DNA from 4 places in the Iodobacter ciconiae genome. Region 1 is predicted to be linked to each of the others. Evidence: predicted binding sites of a transcription regulator. Region 1 holds the regulator's gene; each other region holds the start of a gene.

The links. The regulator sigma-54, encoded in region 1, starts transcription at its own class of promoters, with help from an activator protein. The targets are predictions, from matches to a motif close to CTGGCACGCTTCATGCTT.
Region 2: flgB (flagellar basal body rod protein FlgB) is a predicted target of sigma-54. The motif match lies at 1,873-1,890, and genes of this name have one in related genera.
Region 3: EJO50_RS16535 (flagellar hook-length control protein FliK) is a predicted target of sigma-54. The motif match lies at 1,717-1,734, and genes of this name have one in related genera.
Region 4: glnL (nitrogen regulation protein NR(II)) is a predicted target of sigma-54. The motif match lies at 1,302-1,319, and genes of this name have one in related genera.

What each region holds. Positions count from the first base shown of each region.
Region 1 covers NZ_CP034433.1:2,808,438-2,811,646, forward strand. Annotated here, with positions in the region: gene hprK (HPr(Ser) kinase/phosphatase) at 1-194, opposite strand, end outside; gene ptsN (PTS IIA-like nitrogen regulatory protein PtsN) at 175-648, opposite strand; gene hpf (ribosome hibernation-promoting factor, HPF/YfiA family) at 754-1,080, opposite strand; gene EJO50_RS12320 (RNA polymerase factor sigma-54) at 1,105-2,478, opposite strand; gene lptB (LPS export ABC transporter ATP-binding protein) at 2,479-3,204, opposite strand; gene lptA (lipopolysaccharide transport periplasmic protein LptA) at 3,201-3,209, opposite strand, start outside.
Region 2 covers NZ_CP034433.1:828,704-831,912, forward strand. Annotated here, with positions in the region: gene EJO50_RS03685 (T6SS phospholipase effector Tle1-like catalytic domain-containing protein) at 1-1,782, shown strand, start outside; gene flgB (flagellar basal body rod protein FlgB) at 1,949-2,353, shown strand; gene flgC (flagellar basal body rod protein FlgC) at 2,365-2,778, shown strand; gene EJO50_RS03700 (flagellar hook assembly protein FlgD) at 2,798-3,209, shown strand, end outside.
Region 3 covers NZ_CP034433.1:3,757,680-3,760,888, forward strand. Annotated here, with positions in the region: gene flhA (flagellar biosynthesis protein FlhA) at 1-420, opposite strand, end outside; gene flhB (flagellar biosynthesis protein FlhB) at 485-1,621, opposite strand; gene EJO50_RS16535 (flagellar hook-length control protein FliK) at 1,766-2,872, shown strand; gene EJO50_RS16540 (flagellar basal body-associated FliL family protein) at 3,058-3,209, shown strand, end outside.
Region 4 covers NZ_CP034433.1:2,417,931-2,421,139, forward strand. Annotated here, with positions in the region: gene EJO50_RS10480 (HAD-IA family hydrolase) at 1-294, shown strand, start outside; gene EJO50_RS10485 (Rdx family protein) at 294-572, shown strand; gene EJO50_RS10490 (DUF4124 domain-containing protein) at 703-1,182, shown strand; gene glnL (nitrogen regulation protein NR(II)) at 1,357-2,424, shown strand; gene ntrC (nitrogen regulation protein NR(I)) at 2,421-3,209, shown strand, end outside.

The DNA.
Region 1 (3,209 bases):
GTTTCTGCCACCCCAAGCACCTGAATACGGTTAGGGTGGATAAAATTCAGATGGCCCACCAGAGATAAAGTCGGTTTTTGCTCCGACGCATCATTAGATAACAGATTATTTGCGCCCGATTGCCCTGCAACCCAGGTGAGTCGCAGTTTTTCGGCGTTATCAATAAAAAGCTGTCTAACTGAAATCTGAGGCATAGGGCTCCCAGGTGCTGATTAATTTCCAGATCTGGCCCGGCTCCGTAGCAGCCAGCAAGCTCTCACGCAACACTTTGTCTGAAAAGAGTTGGGCAAGCTCGGACAGAATTTGCAGATGTAAATCAGTTGCGTGAGCTGGCACAAGCAAAACAAACACCAAAGAAACAGGCTTGCCATCAGGCGCGTCATAAGGAATCGGCTCATCCAGGCGAACAAAAGCACCTGTTGCTTCTTTTAAACCTTTAATCCGGCCGTGCGGAATGGCAACACCCTGACCTAAACCTGTAGAGCCCAGCTTCTCACGGGCAAACAGACTATCAAAAATAACGCTGCGGGCAATACCGTGACTATTCTCAAACACAATACCGACTTGTTCGAAAATACGTTTTTTGCTGCTCACTTCCATGTCCAGAAAGACATTTCCGCTCGGCAAAATTTGGGCGATCAAGCTCATTGTAGACAGACCAAAACAGGGACGACACCTATTGTAGCGCCGTCGTTTAAAAACAAAAACGGGAACCTGAATCTTCCGGTTCCCGCTAAGGTGACAAAAATTGCTTTATTCGGCGGCAGGCTGGTGTTGCTTAATGGATTCATTACGATGATCCATTGATTTTTCTTTGTGCTTCACCACCTGACGGTCAAGCTTATCTGCCAGCAAATCAATAGCCGCATACATATTTTCATCCGCTGCTTCCACATGGATATCACGGCCACGAACATGAACGGTTGCTTCAACCTGATGCTGCAGTTTCTCCACGGAGAGGACGACATTAACGTCGATCACATTATCAAAGTGCCGGATGACCTTTTCCATCTTACTGTTTACATATTCACGGATAGACGGGGTCACTTCAAGATGATGGCCACTGATATTCAAATTCATAGGGTTACTCCTTCCGTTGGGGCCTTACAAACTTTTGCGCTGACTTACTGGATAAATCTGCAATGCCTCGCGGTATTTGGCAACTGTACGACGTGCTACCACAATACCCTGAGCAGACAAAGCTTCTGCCAACACACTATCACTTAAAGGTTTTCTCTTATCTTCTTGCTGCACCATCTGCTTGATCAATGCTTTGATCGCTGTAGCAGAACACTCTCCCCCGGCATCCGTATCAACATGGCTACCGAAGAAAAACTTGAATTCATACAGGCCACGCGGCGTAAGCATATATTTTTGCGTGGTCACCCTGGAAATAGTGGACTCATGTAAATCTAATTCTTCAGCAATATCCCTGAGTACCAACGGGCGCATTGCCACTTCACCATGTTCAAAAAACGCACGCTGCCGCTCTACAATTGCCGTGGCCACTCGTAAAATAGTGTCGAAACGCTGCTGTACACTCTTAACCAGCCAGCGGGCTTCCTGTAACTCCCGCGCCAGATGTCCGCCATCACCTTTTTGTAAGATATCTGCATAAAGGCGGTTTACCCGTAATTTTGGCATGGAGGCATCGTGTAATCTGACACGCCAGGCACCTCTTACCTTTTGCACAATCACATCCGGGCTTACATATCTGGGTGACGCTGCAGACCATTGAGCACTTGGTCTTGGATTTAAACTTACAATCAATTCTTGTGCAGCTTTTAACTCACCATCTTCACATTTGAAGGTTCGTTTAAGCCTAGTGTAGTCCCGTCCGGCTAATAAATCGAGCGAATTATGGGCAATTTTTAATGCTAATTCTCTTGCGGCACTATCGGGTTTTTGGCGCAGTTGTAAGCATAAACAATCTGCCGTATCCCTTGCGCCCACCCCAAGCGGCTCCAGGTGCTGTAAGCGAATTAAAGCAATCCTTAAGTCATCAGGTTCGAGCTCATAATCCTGAATTAGTTCCTCTGGCAGCTGAGAAAAAACCTCCTCTAAGGATTGAGAAAGAAAACCGTCATCATCCAACGCCTCTATCAACATCAGCAATAACGATTTATCCCTATGGGAGAGGGGCAGCAGTCCCGCCTGCTGTAACAGATATTCACGCAAATCCAAATCACGGGCAATATTGCTGGCAGGATCAAAATCTTCATCATCATCCGAGCCGCTATGGCTGGAGCCCTCCCAGCGCAAGCCGTCGTCCTCTCCTATTTCCCACTGGGACTCCGGCTGCTCAGCTTCACCAGCCGCAGCTTCCTCTCCCCGCTCCAATAGCGGATTTTCACTCAGATACTGTTCAAGCTCTTGCTGAAAATCAAGGGTAGAAAGCTGCAGCAGCTTGATCGCCTGCTGTAGTTGGGGAGTAAGATTAAGTTGCTGGGATAGCCGCAGCTGCAGAGTTTGTTTCATTTACATGCGGAAATGTTCACCGAGATATACCCGACGCACACTTTCATTTTCAACAATGTCTTTCGGAGCGCCTGACGCCATCACCGCACCTTCGGAAATGATGTAAGCACGATCGCAAATACCAAGGGTCTCCCGCACATTATGATCAGTGATCAAAACACCGATTCCCCTTTGTTTTAAAAAACCGATAATACGTTGAATATCCATCACGGCAATCGGGTCTACCCCGGCAAAGGGCTCATCAAGCAGAATAAAACGCGGGTTGGCAGCCAGAGCCCTGGCAATTTCTACCCGACGGCGCTCCCCCCCTGATAATCCCATCGCGCCTGCATCACGCAGATGCGAAATATGCAAATCATGCAGCAACTCATCTAAGCGAGTGCTGATTTGCTCACTATTTTTGCAATGTAATTCAAGCACTGCACTGATATTTTGTGCCACCGTCATTTTACGAAAGATAGACGCTTCTTGCGGCAAATAGCCCAAACCACGCCGCGCCCTCTGATGAATAGGTAAATGGCCGATATCCTCACCATCTAGCGTAATCCGCCCGCCATTCATGCCTACCAGGCCAACAATCATATAAAAACTGGTTGTTTTGCCTGCCCCGTTAGGGCCAAGCAAACCTACCACTTCACCGCTTGAGATTTCCATCGTGACATCACGCACAACGGTTCTTTTGCCATAACGTTTTTCTAGCTGTTCGGCACGTAAAGAGCTGGTCATGGAGC
Region 2 (3,209 bases), 1.9 Mb from region 1:
TCGGACAATACCCTGGGCCTGGCAGCGTCAATGCATGGTGAGGTGCGTATTAACTGGGCTTTGCTGCAGCTGAGTAATCATATCCATGCCGCATTGATGGGGGGAAATCCGCTGAGTGAGCCGTTGGCAGATGATGGCAAGCTGGCCCGGGAAATGCTGGAGAAATCGTTGGCAAGTGGCGTGCCTAACAGAGGCAGGAGTGTTGTTTTGCAGGAAAGGGCGCGTATGCTGGGCAAGGCCATTGCGCCGATTATTCGGGGTTCTCCCACTATTCGCTCTGTACGCCTTTCGGTGTTTGGTTTTTCACGTGGTGCAGCAGAGGCCAGGGTTTTCTGTAGCTGGCTGCAAAAATATTACAGCGATGGTATTGCGGGTATTGCTTTAAAAATTGATTTTTTAGGTATCTTTGATACGGTTGCCTCGGTTGGTCTGGCTAACTCTGTGCCCATTGGCGGTGTTGAAGGGCACTATGCCTGGGCTAGTGTGGAGAACTTGCAGGTCAGCTCTGCTGTTAAGCGTTGTGTGCATCTGGTATCGGCGCATGAAGTGCGTGGCTCGTTTCCACTTGATTCGATTGGTAGTGGTGCTCAGCATAAAGAGGTGGTTTACCCCGGCGTGCATTCGGATGTGGGAGGGGGCTACCCGCCGAATGATCAGGGGCGCTCTGTTGGCTCAGGGGAGGCGGGGGATGCAAAGAAACTTTCGCAGATTCCATTAGCGCAAATGTACCGCGAAGCTGTAATTGCCAGTGTACCCTTGCTGGGTTCAAAAGATTTTGATGATTTTCATCAAAGTAATTTTAAAATTGACCCAGGTACGGTCAAAGCTTTCAATGATTATATCGGGGCTACACGCTTTGGCAGCGGCAAGCCATCGGGGGTAATGTGGCTCACTGAAACACAGGCTGAGGAGCCTTTGTTGCAGATTATTCGTCGGCACTACGGTCATTTTTTACGCTGGCGAAAAAGTATGCTGGGTAAGGTTCATTTGCTGCCCGGTATGTCTGCTTCACTGGATAGTGCAGCGAAAAAAACGCAGGATCGGCATGATTTACACACAACCGATCTGGCTTTGCAGCAAGAACTAAATATGCTGGAGAAGTATGTCCCTGTTGTTTCCGAGCTCTCTGTCTGGCCGGCTAAAGTGGGCGACTGGAACGATGGTGTTTCTGCCGAGTGGTATAAGCAAGAGGCGGTGTTGCCTGCAAGCAAGGTGTTATTTGAAACTCTGGTTCATGATTCCAGAGCCTGGTTTAAACCCAGCAATTTTAGTGATGATGATCAGGCCTGGTTTAATGAAGGGGGCATGGAAAAAGCACGAAGAATCATGATTAAAAGCATTGAAACCGAACAAGAAAGGGTGCGCTTATCCTACTCTTTGAGTGATGAGCAAATGAAGTTGGTTGAGCATCAAGATTACAAAAAGAATATTGAGCGAATTGAAAATCTGAAAACAAATAAAATGTATCCGGTAAAAAGTGGTGGTCAGGAGCCGATCAGGCTTTATGGCTATCTGCGCTGGCGGCATGTTTTTGGTGTGGCTGTACAGCCTGCTTTGCCGCAAGAGCCGGCCAGTAAAGAAAAAACACGTAAAAGAGCGCTGGAAAAACAGCAGCACGAGAATAATCTGCAGAGCTTGAATCAACAAAATAGCAATGCCAGAAAACGTTATCAGGAAGGGCAAATAAGTGCTCAAGCCTATGCTGAGGCGCTACGGGATAATATTCTTCGCTCGAATGCTGAGCGGCAGCGGCATGCTGCAGCAATGGCGGCTTTAGCTTAAAAAGCCTGATACTGCGTTGTTGATAGCGGCAATAATTGCCGAAGCTTGGTCCTGATCATGCATATAGCCCGCTCAATGCGGGCTTTTTGCTTGGCACAATTCCTGCTTGGTTAAGTGGCGGGAAGCGGTGTGTTGTGCAGTCATTCAGAAATAAAGGAGTTTGGCTATGTTAGGACGTTTGGACGATTACTTTCGCCCGCAGGAGGTTGCTCTGTCACTGCGCAGCCAGCGGCAGGAGGTCTTAGCTTCAAATATTGCCAATAACGACACGCCGGGCTATAAGGCGCGCGATTTTGATTTTAAAAAATCGTTTGAGGCCGCCCTGCAGAAAAATCCGGTAAAGCCTTTGCAGAGCACTGACCCGCGCCATTTACAACCTAAAGACAGTGTTGATTCTCTGTCTAAAGCACTGCTTTATCGTAATCCAAGACAATCCGGTATCGATGGTAATACGGTGGATATGAATGCGGAAATGGCTGCATTTACTGATAACTCAATTCGTTATCAGGCGGGAATTACGTTTATGCAAAAGCGGATTGAAGGCATGCGTACTGCGCTTACCGGCCAATAAAGGATTAAATCATGTCGATGTTCAGAGTGTTTGATATTGCTTCTTCTGCGATGCATGCACAGACCACGCGCTTAAATACGGTGGCATCCAATTTGGCTAATGTGGAATCGGTGACCAGCTCGAATGGCCAGCCTTATCGTGCCAAGCAGGTGGTGTTTCAATCGGCGCCGATTGCAGGCGGCGGAAAAGGGGCTGTGGGTGTGCAGGTCGCTGATGTGATCGAAGATCAATCACCACCCAAGCTGGTCTATGACCCCAAAAATGTGCTGGCAGATGCCAATGGTTATGTGGCAATGCCCAATGTGAGCGTGGTGGAAGAAATGACCAATATGATTTCGGCTTCACGCTCTTATCAAACCAATGCCGATGTGATGAATACGGCTAAAACGCTGCTGCTGCGCACATTAGCGCTCGGCCAGTCCTGATTAAACGCTCTGGAGATGCATGATGGTTCCTCGCACAACGATTAATTCGACGACTGACTATTCGGCGATTAATAAAAAAGTAGACAGCAAAGCATCTGCTGCAGATCAGCAGCAGGATCGTTTTCTTAAGTTGCTGGTTAAACAGCTGCAGAGCCAGGACCCGATGAATCCGATGGATAATGCGGCGACTACCAGTCAGATGGCGCAGATTAGCAGTGTAACGGGGATCGAAAAACTCAATGCCACGATGCAATCGATGATGGCGAGTTTTGCTTCGGCACAAAGTTTTCAGGCTGCTGCATTGATTGGCAAAGAGGTACTCACGCAGGGCAATCAGATGAAATTTGACGGCACTAAGCCAATTGATGCCCGGGTTGATTTACCGGCTGGCGTGAGCAATATCAAGGTGACGATTACAGATAAAAATGGCG
Region 3 (3,209 bases), 950 kb from region 1:
AGACACCTCGGCAATTCGCCCGGCACCTTTGGTAATCACCACAAAGTTAATAATGGTCAGGATAATAAAGCCGATTACACCGACCGTTAAATTTTCGCCAATCAAAACATGGCCAAAAGCCTCGATTACCTTGCCTGCTGCATCTGCACCATTGTGGCCTTCGGTCAGCACCAGCTTGGTTGAGGCGACATTTAAAGACAGCCTTAGCAGGGTAGTAAACAGCAAAATAGTGGGAAAACTGGAGAACTCAAGTGGCTTACGGGTGTAAAGCGCCACCATCAGCACAATGATGGAAATTGCAATATTGAATGTAAAAAAGAAATCAAGCACAAGCGCAGGCAGCGGCAGAACCATCATGCCGAGCACCATAAGCACCAGCACTGGGCCGGCTAATTTGCTGTAATTAAATGTACGCCACATGGGGCTTCAAGCTCTGGGTAAATTAATTAGACTAATGTTTTGTATTGTTTTTAAGATAAACACTTTATGCCTCACCACCGGGGTCTAGCTCACTGGGGACAGGTAGCTCATCAGCCAGGTTAGGCTCATCGCCGCCATAATTTTGCCAGTGTTTAAGCTGGTAGATATAAGCCAGTACTTCAGCTGCCGCAGTATACAGTGCAGCGGGGATCTCGGCCCCGAGTTCGGCGTGATGATAAAGCGCCCGGGCAAAAGGCGGAGTGCGGATCACGGCAACCTTATGTTCTTTGCCAAGTTCGATAATTCGCTCTGCCAGCAAAAAAGCCCCCTTGGCCAAGACCTTGGGTGCCCGCATGGCTTCGGTATATTGCAGCGCAACAGCATAGTGGGTTGGGTTGGTAACAATGACATTGGCCTTCGGAATTTCGCTCATCATGCGCTTTCTGGCCGCTTCGTGTTGCAGCTGGCGAATCTTACCTTTTACTTCTGCCGAGCCTTCGGCATCTTTTCCTTCCTGCTTCACCTCTTCCTTGGTCATCCGCAGGCCTTTGTAATAATCCCAAAGCTGATAGGGAGCGTCAATTGCCGCCAAAATGGCCAGTGAGCTGACAACCAGCAAAAGCGTGTGTTGCACCATGTCCCACATAAAGGGCATGCCTACATCAAGTGGCATGGTAATCAGCTGCAAAAATTGCGCTCTTTCATCCCACAGTACCCAGGCAGCTACACCACCAATGAGGCTGGATTTAAGAATTGTTTTAACCATATTCACAACACTTTTAAGTGTGAACATTCTCCCCAGACCACTAAGTGGATTCATGCGGGAAAAATTGGGAGCCAAAGCATCTAGGGTAAACAGCCAGCCGCCAACTAAAACGGGCGTAATGATGGCAATGAGGGCACAGGGTAAAATAATAGGCAGGCAGGCCAGCAGGGCTTTACGGCTTGAGCTCATAAAGTGCAGCAACATTTGGTTTGGGTCCGCGATGGTGGCGCGGTTAAAGGTGAGTTCGGTAATGAAAATTATTTTTAAAGTCTGAAGCAGCTCCGGTCCCAGTTTTATGAGCGCAATAATGCCAACCATTAAAATGGAGAAAGTGGCTAATTCTTGTGATCTGGGGATTTGCCCTTTATTTCGCGCCTCTTCAAGGCGCTTACTAGACGCAGGCTCCGTGCGTTCTGCATCTGAGTCTTCAGCCATTATTTTTCCTTAATGCGTGGTATTTGCTGCCGTATGCCGAAAAAAATTCATTAAAATCCCGCTGGGTCTGAGTTTAGCATAGCGGTTTCATTGGGCTGGCACTGCAATTGCTTAAGTTTGAATAACTTTATCGAGGGCCAAGTCATGGCGAGCAATCTCACCGTTACAGCCAGTGCACAAATGAGTCGTTCGGCAGAATCAAAATCCTCCGCTTCCATGGGGGCTGATGCCGCTGCACAACCATTTGCCAAAGTGCTGGAGCGTGAAGTCAGTGCCCGTCAGGAGGGTGCGCCGGCAGATCAGGATGATAAGAAGGCTGTGCAAGAGGAACATCATAGTGAGAGCGAAGCCAAACAAGCTGCTGTGAATGTTCCGCTGGTTTCTCCCTGGCTGGCTATGTTACAGGCTCAGGTTGTGGTGCAAAATGCACCCGTACTTGAAGATGCTCAGGCTGAGTTAAAAACGCAGGTGAATGAGGTTGATTTAAACAAGCTGGGTCAGAGCTTATTAGCCAAGGGCGATGGTAAAGATGGCGCGCCTTTGCCGATTATTGATGAATCTGGGTTGAGCATCAATAATCCTGGTGGCCAGGATGCGGCAAAATTTGCCTCTTTGCGGCAAAAGCCCGCCGCAGGCCATGGCGAGTTTACGGCACATGTAGAGGAGTTTTCGCTGGCCGCTGCTAAGGAGAATGCCATTCTTCCTAAAATAGATGCGGCACCACATATAGCTTTGCGTACGCCTCTTGTAGTTGAGGCCAAGCCGGGCATGATTCAGCATACGGTGGCAGAGCCTGTAGGCAGCTCACGCTGGGGAGATGCTGTAGCACAAAGAGTTTCCATGATGCTGCAGGATCAGCATCAGCAAATTGATATGCAGCTTAATCCGCCTCATCTGGGGCCGATGGAAGTACGGCTAACGATGTCGGGCGAGCAGGCGAGTGTGGTATTTAGTTCGCAACATGCATCGGTGCGCGAGGCGCTGATTGCAGCAACCCCCAGACTAACTATGCTTCTTGCTGATCAGGGTATTCAGCTCAGTAATGTGCAAGTTGCTTCTGATTCTTTAAATCAGCACACACAGCAACAAGCCCAGCAACAGGCTAGTAGTCAGTATATGGATCAGCAGCGCCAATCCAGATCGCAACAGTTTTTTGCTGATTTACCAAACACTTATGCAGAAGGGCAGCCCCGTGTTATGACTGATATGGCTCTGCCAGTGGCGCGCAGTGGTTTAAATCTTTATGTTTAATTTGGAGCCGCTCTTATTGTGTTACAACAGGACTCGACGCTTACTTACTGTTTGTTAATACTTTTTAAGCTATAATCAGCGCACTTAACTCCAAAGCCCGCGCCCCTCGCTTTTAATTGGGGCGTTTTGTTCTGGTTCGAATACCTCTTTTCTATAAAATATTTCAAGCCATTCAAGGTGATGTGATGTCCGATGCCAAAGTGGAAGCTGCGCCTAAAGCAAAAAAGAATATTCTTTTGTTCGCTGTAATTGGCCTATTAGTTGTGCTGCTGATCATTGTAGGAGGTGTGGCGGCTTTCTTGCTCACTAAAAGTAGCGATCCTGCTGCTGATGAGGT
Region 4 (3,209 bases), 390 kb from region 1:
TGGTCTGCTGAAACATTTCCCTATGCATGGGAAAACTATCCTTTGCTCCACCGCTTTAAAGATATTGTGGTGTCTGGCCATCTGGGATTAATTAAACCTGACCCGGCCATTTATCAGGTAATGTTTGAGCGAATAGCTCAGTCTATTCAAAATTTACAGCCTGATGAGCTGGTTTTTATTGATGATGCAGCAAAAAACGCGAATGCTGCTACAAAATTAGGCTGGCACGGGATTCACCATACAAGTGCAAAAGAAACCGCAAGGCAGCTTCATCAATTAGGTGTGCAATTTTAATGGCTACCCATCAATCTCCCCGCATAAGCATTTTGTACTGCGCACAGTGCAACTGGTTACTTCGTTCTGCCTGGCTGGCGCAAGAGCTGCTTTCAACTTTTGCACAAGAGCTGGGAGAAGTCGCTTTGCAACCTGGCACAGGCGGAGTTTTTATTGTGAGCTGTATGGATACCCTGGTCTGGGATAGAAAAATCGAGGGCCGGTTTCCTGAGGCAAAAGAGCTGAAACAACGTGTCCGCGATTTGATCGCACCAGAAAAACAATTAGGCCATAAATAAATAATAAGACTAAATAACAGACCCAATCATCCATATTCTGAAAAATACATGAGCACCTGAATAAGTGCTTTGCGAACACTAGCAAACTTGCTTATGTTGATTTAAACCCGTCCTGTGTTAAGTTACGCCCATGCTTAAGTATCTCTTTATTTCTATCCTCTGTATTGCTCCGTTTGCCCACGCCGATATCTACAAATATGTGGATGAGCACGGCAATGTGACGTTTTCGAATATCCCCATGCGTAACGCGCAGCGTATTCTGGCTGAGCCCGGAGCACTTATCCCTGCGCCGCGCCCACGTGGTAATTCAACCCCGAAGGAGCGCAGCCCGCAAACGGCGACCCCGGGCAACTTCCCGCGTGTTGATGCTGCCACGCAAAAAAGCCGGGATAGTAACCGCCATCTGATTCTGAATGAAGAGCTCACCAGCGAGCAAAAAAACCTGGCCGAGGCGCGCCGTTTACTTGCTGATGCAGAAAACAGCAAAACAGCCGAAGAAAAAGCCAGCCCGCAAAAATATGTGGAAAAAATAGGCCGTATTCGCAATAACATGACGCTGCACGAAAAAAACATCAGCGCCTTGCAATCTGAAATCAGCCGCCTGCGCTAAGCCCCGGCACAGCCCCCGCCCTTATTTCCAGCGCACCACAAGCACAAGGCAATGCACCACCATGGTGCATTGCTCGTGTATGCTTTTACTCTGAAGCCGCCATACAGGCCATTTTCTTGCTGGCCCGCAAATTGCTACACCCCATGGATAAACGATCTTACAGGGCAAGCCGCTATGAGCCATTCTGCCTTTTCCGGCCTGGAGTTTCTGGATGATGCCGTTATCGCTGTTGCTGCAGACGGTACGCTGGTTTACATTAATCCGGCAGCAACTGATCTGCTAGGCCTGCGCCAGGATGACGTAGGCATGACCTTGTCTGCCAGTTTGGAACCACACAGCCCCATTGTGAGCGCCGTCATTACGGCCTGTGCCGAAAACATCAGCATTACCGAGCACGAGCTGCTGCTTTCCACCAACCATGGCGATATCTACGTTACGCTCACTGCCAGCCCCATCGAAACCAGTGCAGCAGCAGCCCTGGTGGAGATCCGCCAGATGGATCAGCAGCGAAAAATTGTAAATGAAGCCAGGCTGCAGGCGCAGCAGCAGGCCAACCGCGAACTGATCCGTAATCTGGCACACGAAATTAAAAATCCGCTTGGCGGAATACGCGGCGCAGCCCAGCTGCTATCAAGCGAGCTGCATAGCCGCGAGCTGCAAGAATATACCCAGGTGATTATTGATGAATCGCAGCGCCTGCAAAGACTGCTTGATCGGCTGCTCACCCCGCATCGCCTGCCCAAGCTGACCGAGCTCAATATTCATGAAGTCCTGGAGCGTGTGCGCAGCCTTGCTTTAGCAGAAACACCCAATGGCTTATCGGTAAAACGGGATTACGACACCAGCCTGCCCAACCTGATTGCCGACCAGGAGCAGCTTATACAGGCGGTACTTAATATTGTGCGCAATGCCGTACATGCCATGGCAGGGGTCGGCGAAATTTTCTTACGCACCCGCATTGCAAGGCAAGTAACACTCAATCGCCGCCGCTTTCCGCTTGCGCTACAAATTCAAATTATTGATAACGGCCCCGGCATTCCCGAATCACTCAAAGAAACACTATTTTACCCGCTGGTTTCCGGCCGCCCCGGCGGAACAGGCATCGGCCTGCACCTGGCTCACACATTTGTAGTACAGCACCACGGTACGATCGAATTTGAAAGCCGCCCCGGCCAAACCTGCTTTAGCCTGCTGCTCCCGCTAAATGGCTGGCAATATAAACCTCATCAGGAGAACCTATGAGTGCCGTCTGGATTATCGATGATGACCGTTCTATCCGCTGGGTATTCGAAAAAGCCCTCGCCAGAGAAAACATCTCGCATGCCAGCTTCGCTTCGGCTACCGAAGCACTGGCTAGACTGCCACAAGAGCAACCAAAAGCCATCGTTTGCGATATCCGCATGCCGGGAGAATCCGGCCTGCAGTTTCTGGAGATTGTGAAGCAGGATTGGCCAGATCTTCCCGTAATTATCATGACCGCCCATTCTGATTTGGACAGTGCTGTTTCTGCCTTTCAAGGCGGTGCGTTCGAGTATTTACCCAAGCCCTTTGATGTGGACCACGCAACCGCCCTAATCAGACGGGCCATAGAAGAAAGTAAGCGCTTTACCCAGAGCGGCCCTGTGCCTGCCAGCTCGCCCGCGCCGGAGATCCTCGGCCAGGCCCCTGCCATGCAGGATGTATTCAGAGCGATTGGCCGCCTGAACCAATCGACTGCCACCGTTCTGATTACAGGAGAATCAGGCAGTGGTAAAGAGCTCGTCGCCCGCGCCCTGCACCGGCACAGCCCGCGTGCTGCCCGCCCCTTTGTTGCCATAAACACCGCTGCAATTCCCAAAGACCTGCTGGAGTCCGAATTATTCGGTCACGAGCGGGGTGCTTTTACGGGGGCGGACGCCAGACGCCAGGGGCGCTTTGAGCAGGCAGAAAGCGGCACTTTGTTTCTGGATGAAATAGGCGATATGCCATCCGAGCTGCAAACCCGCTTGCTGCGCGTATTGTCTGATGGTTTTTATTATCGGGTAGGC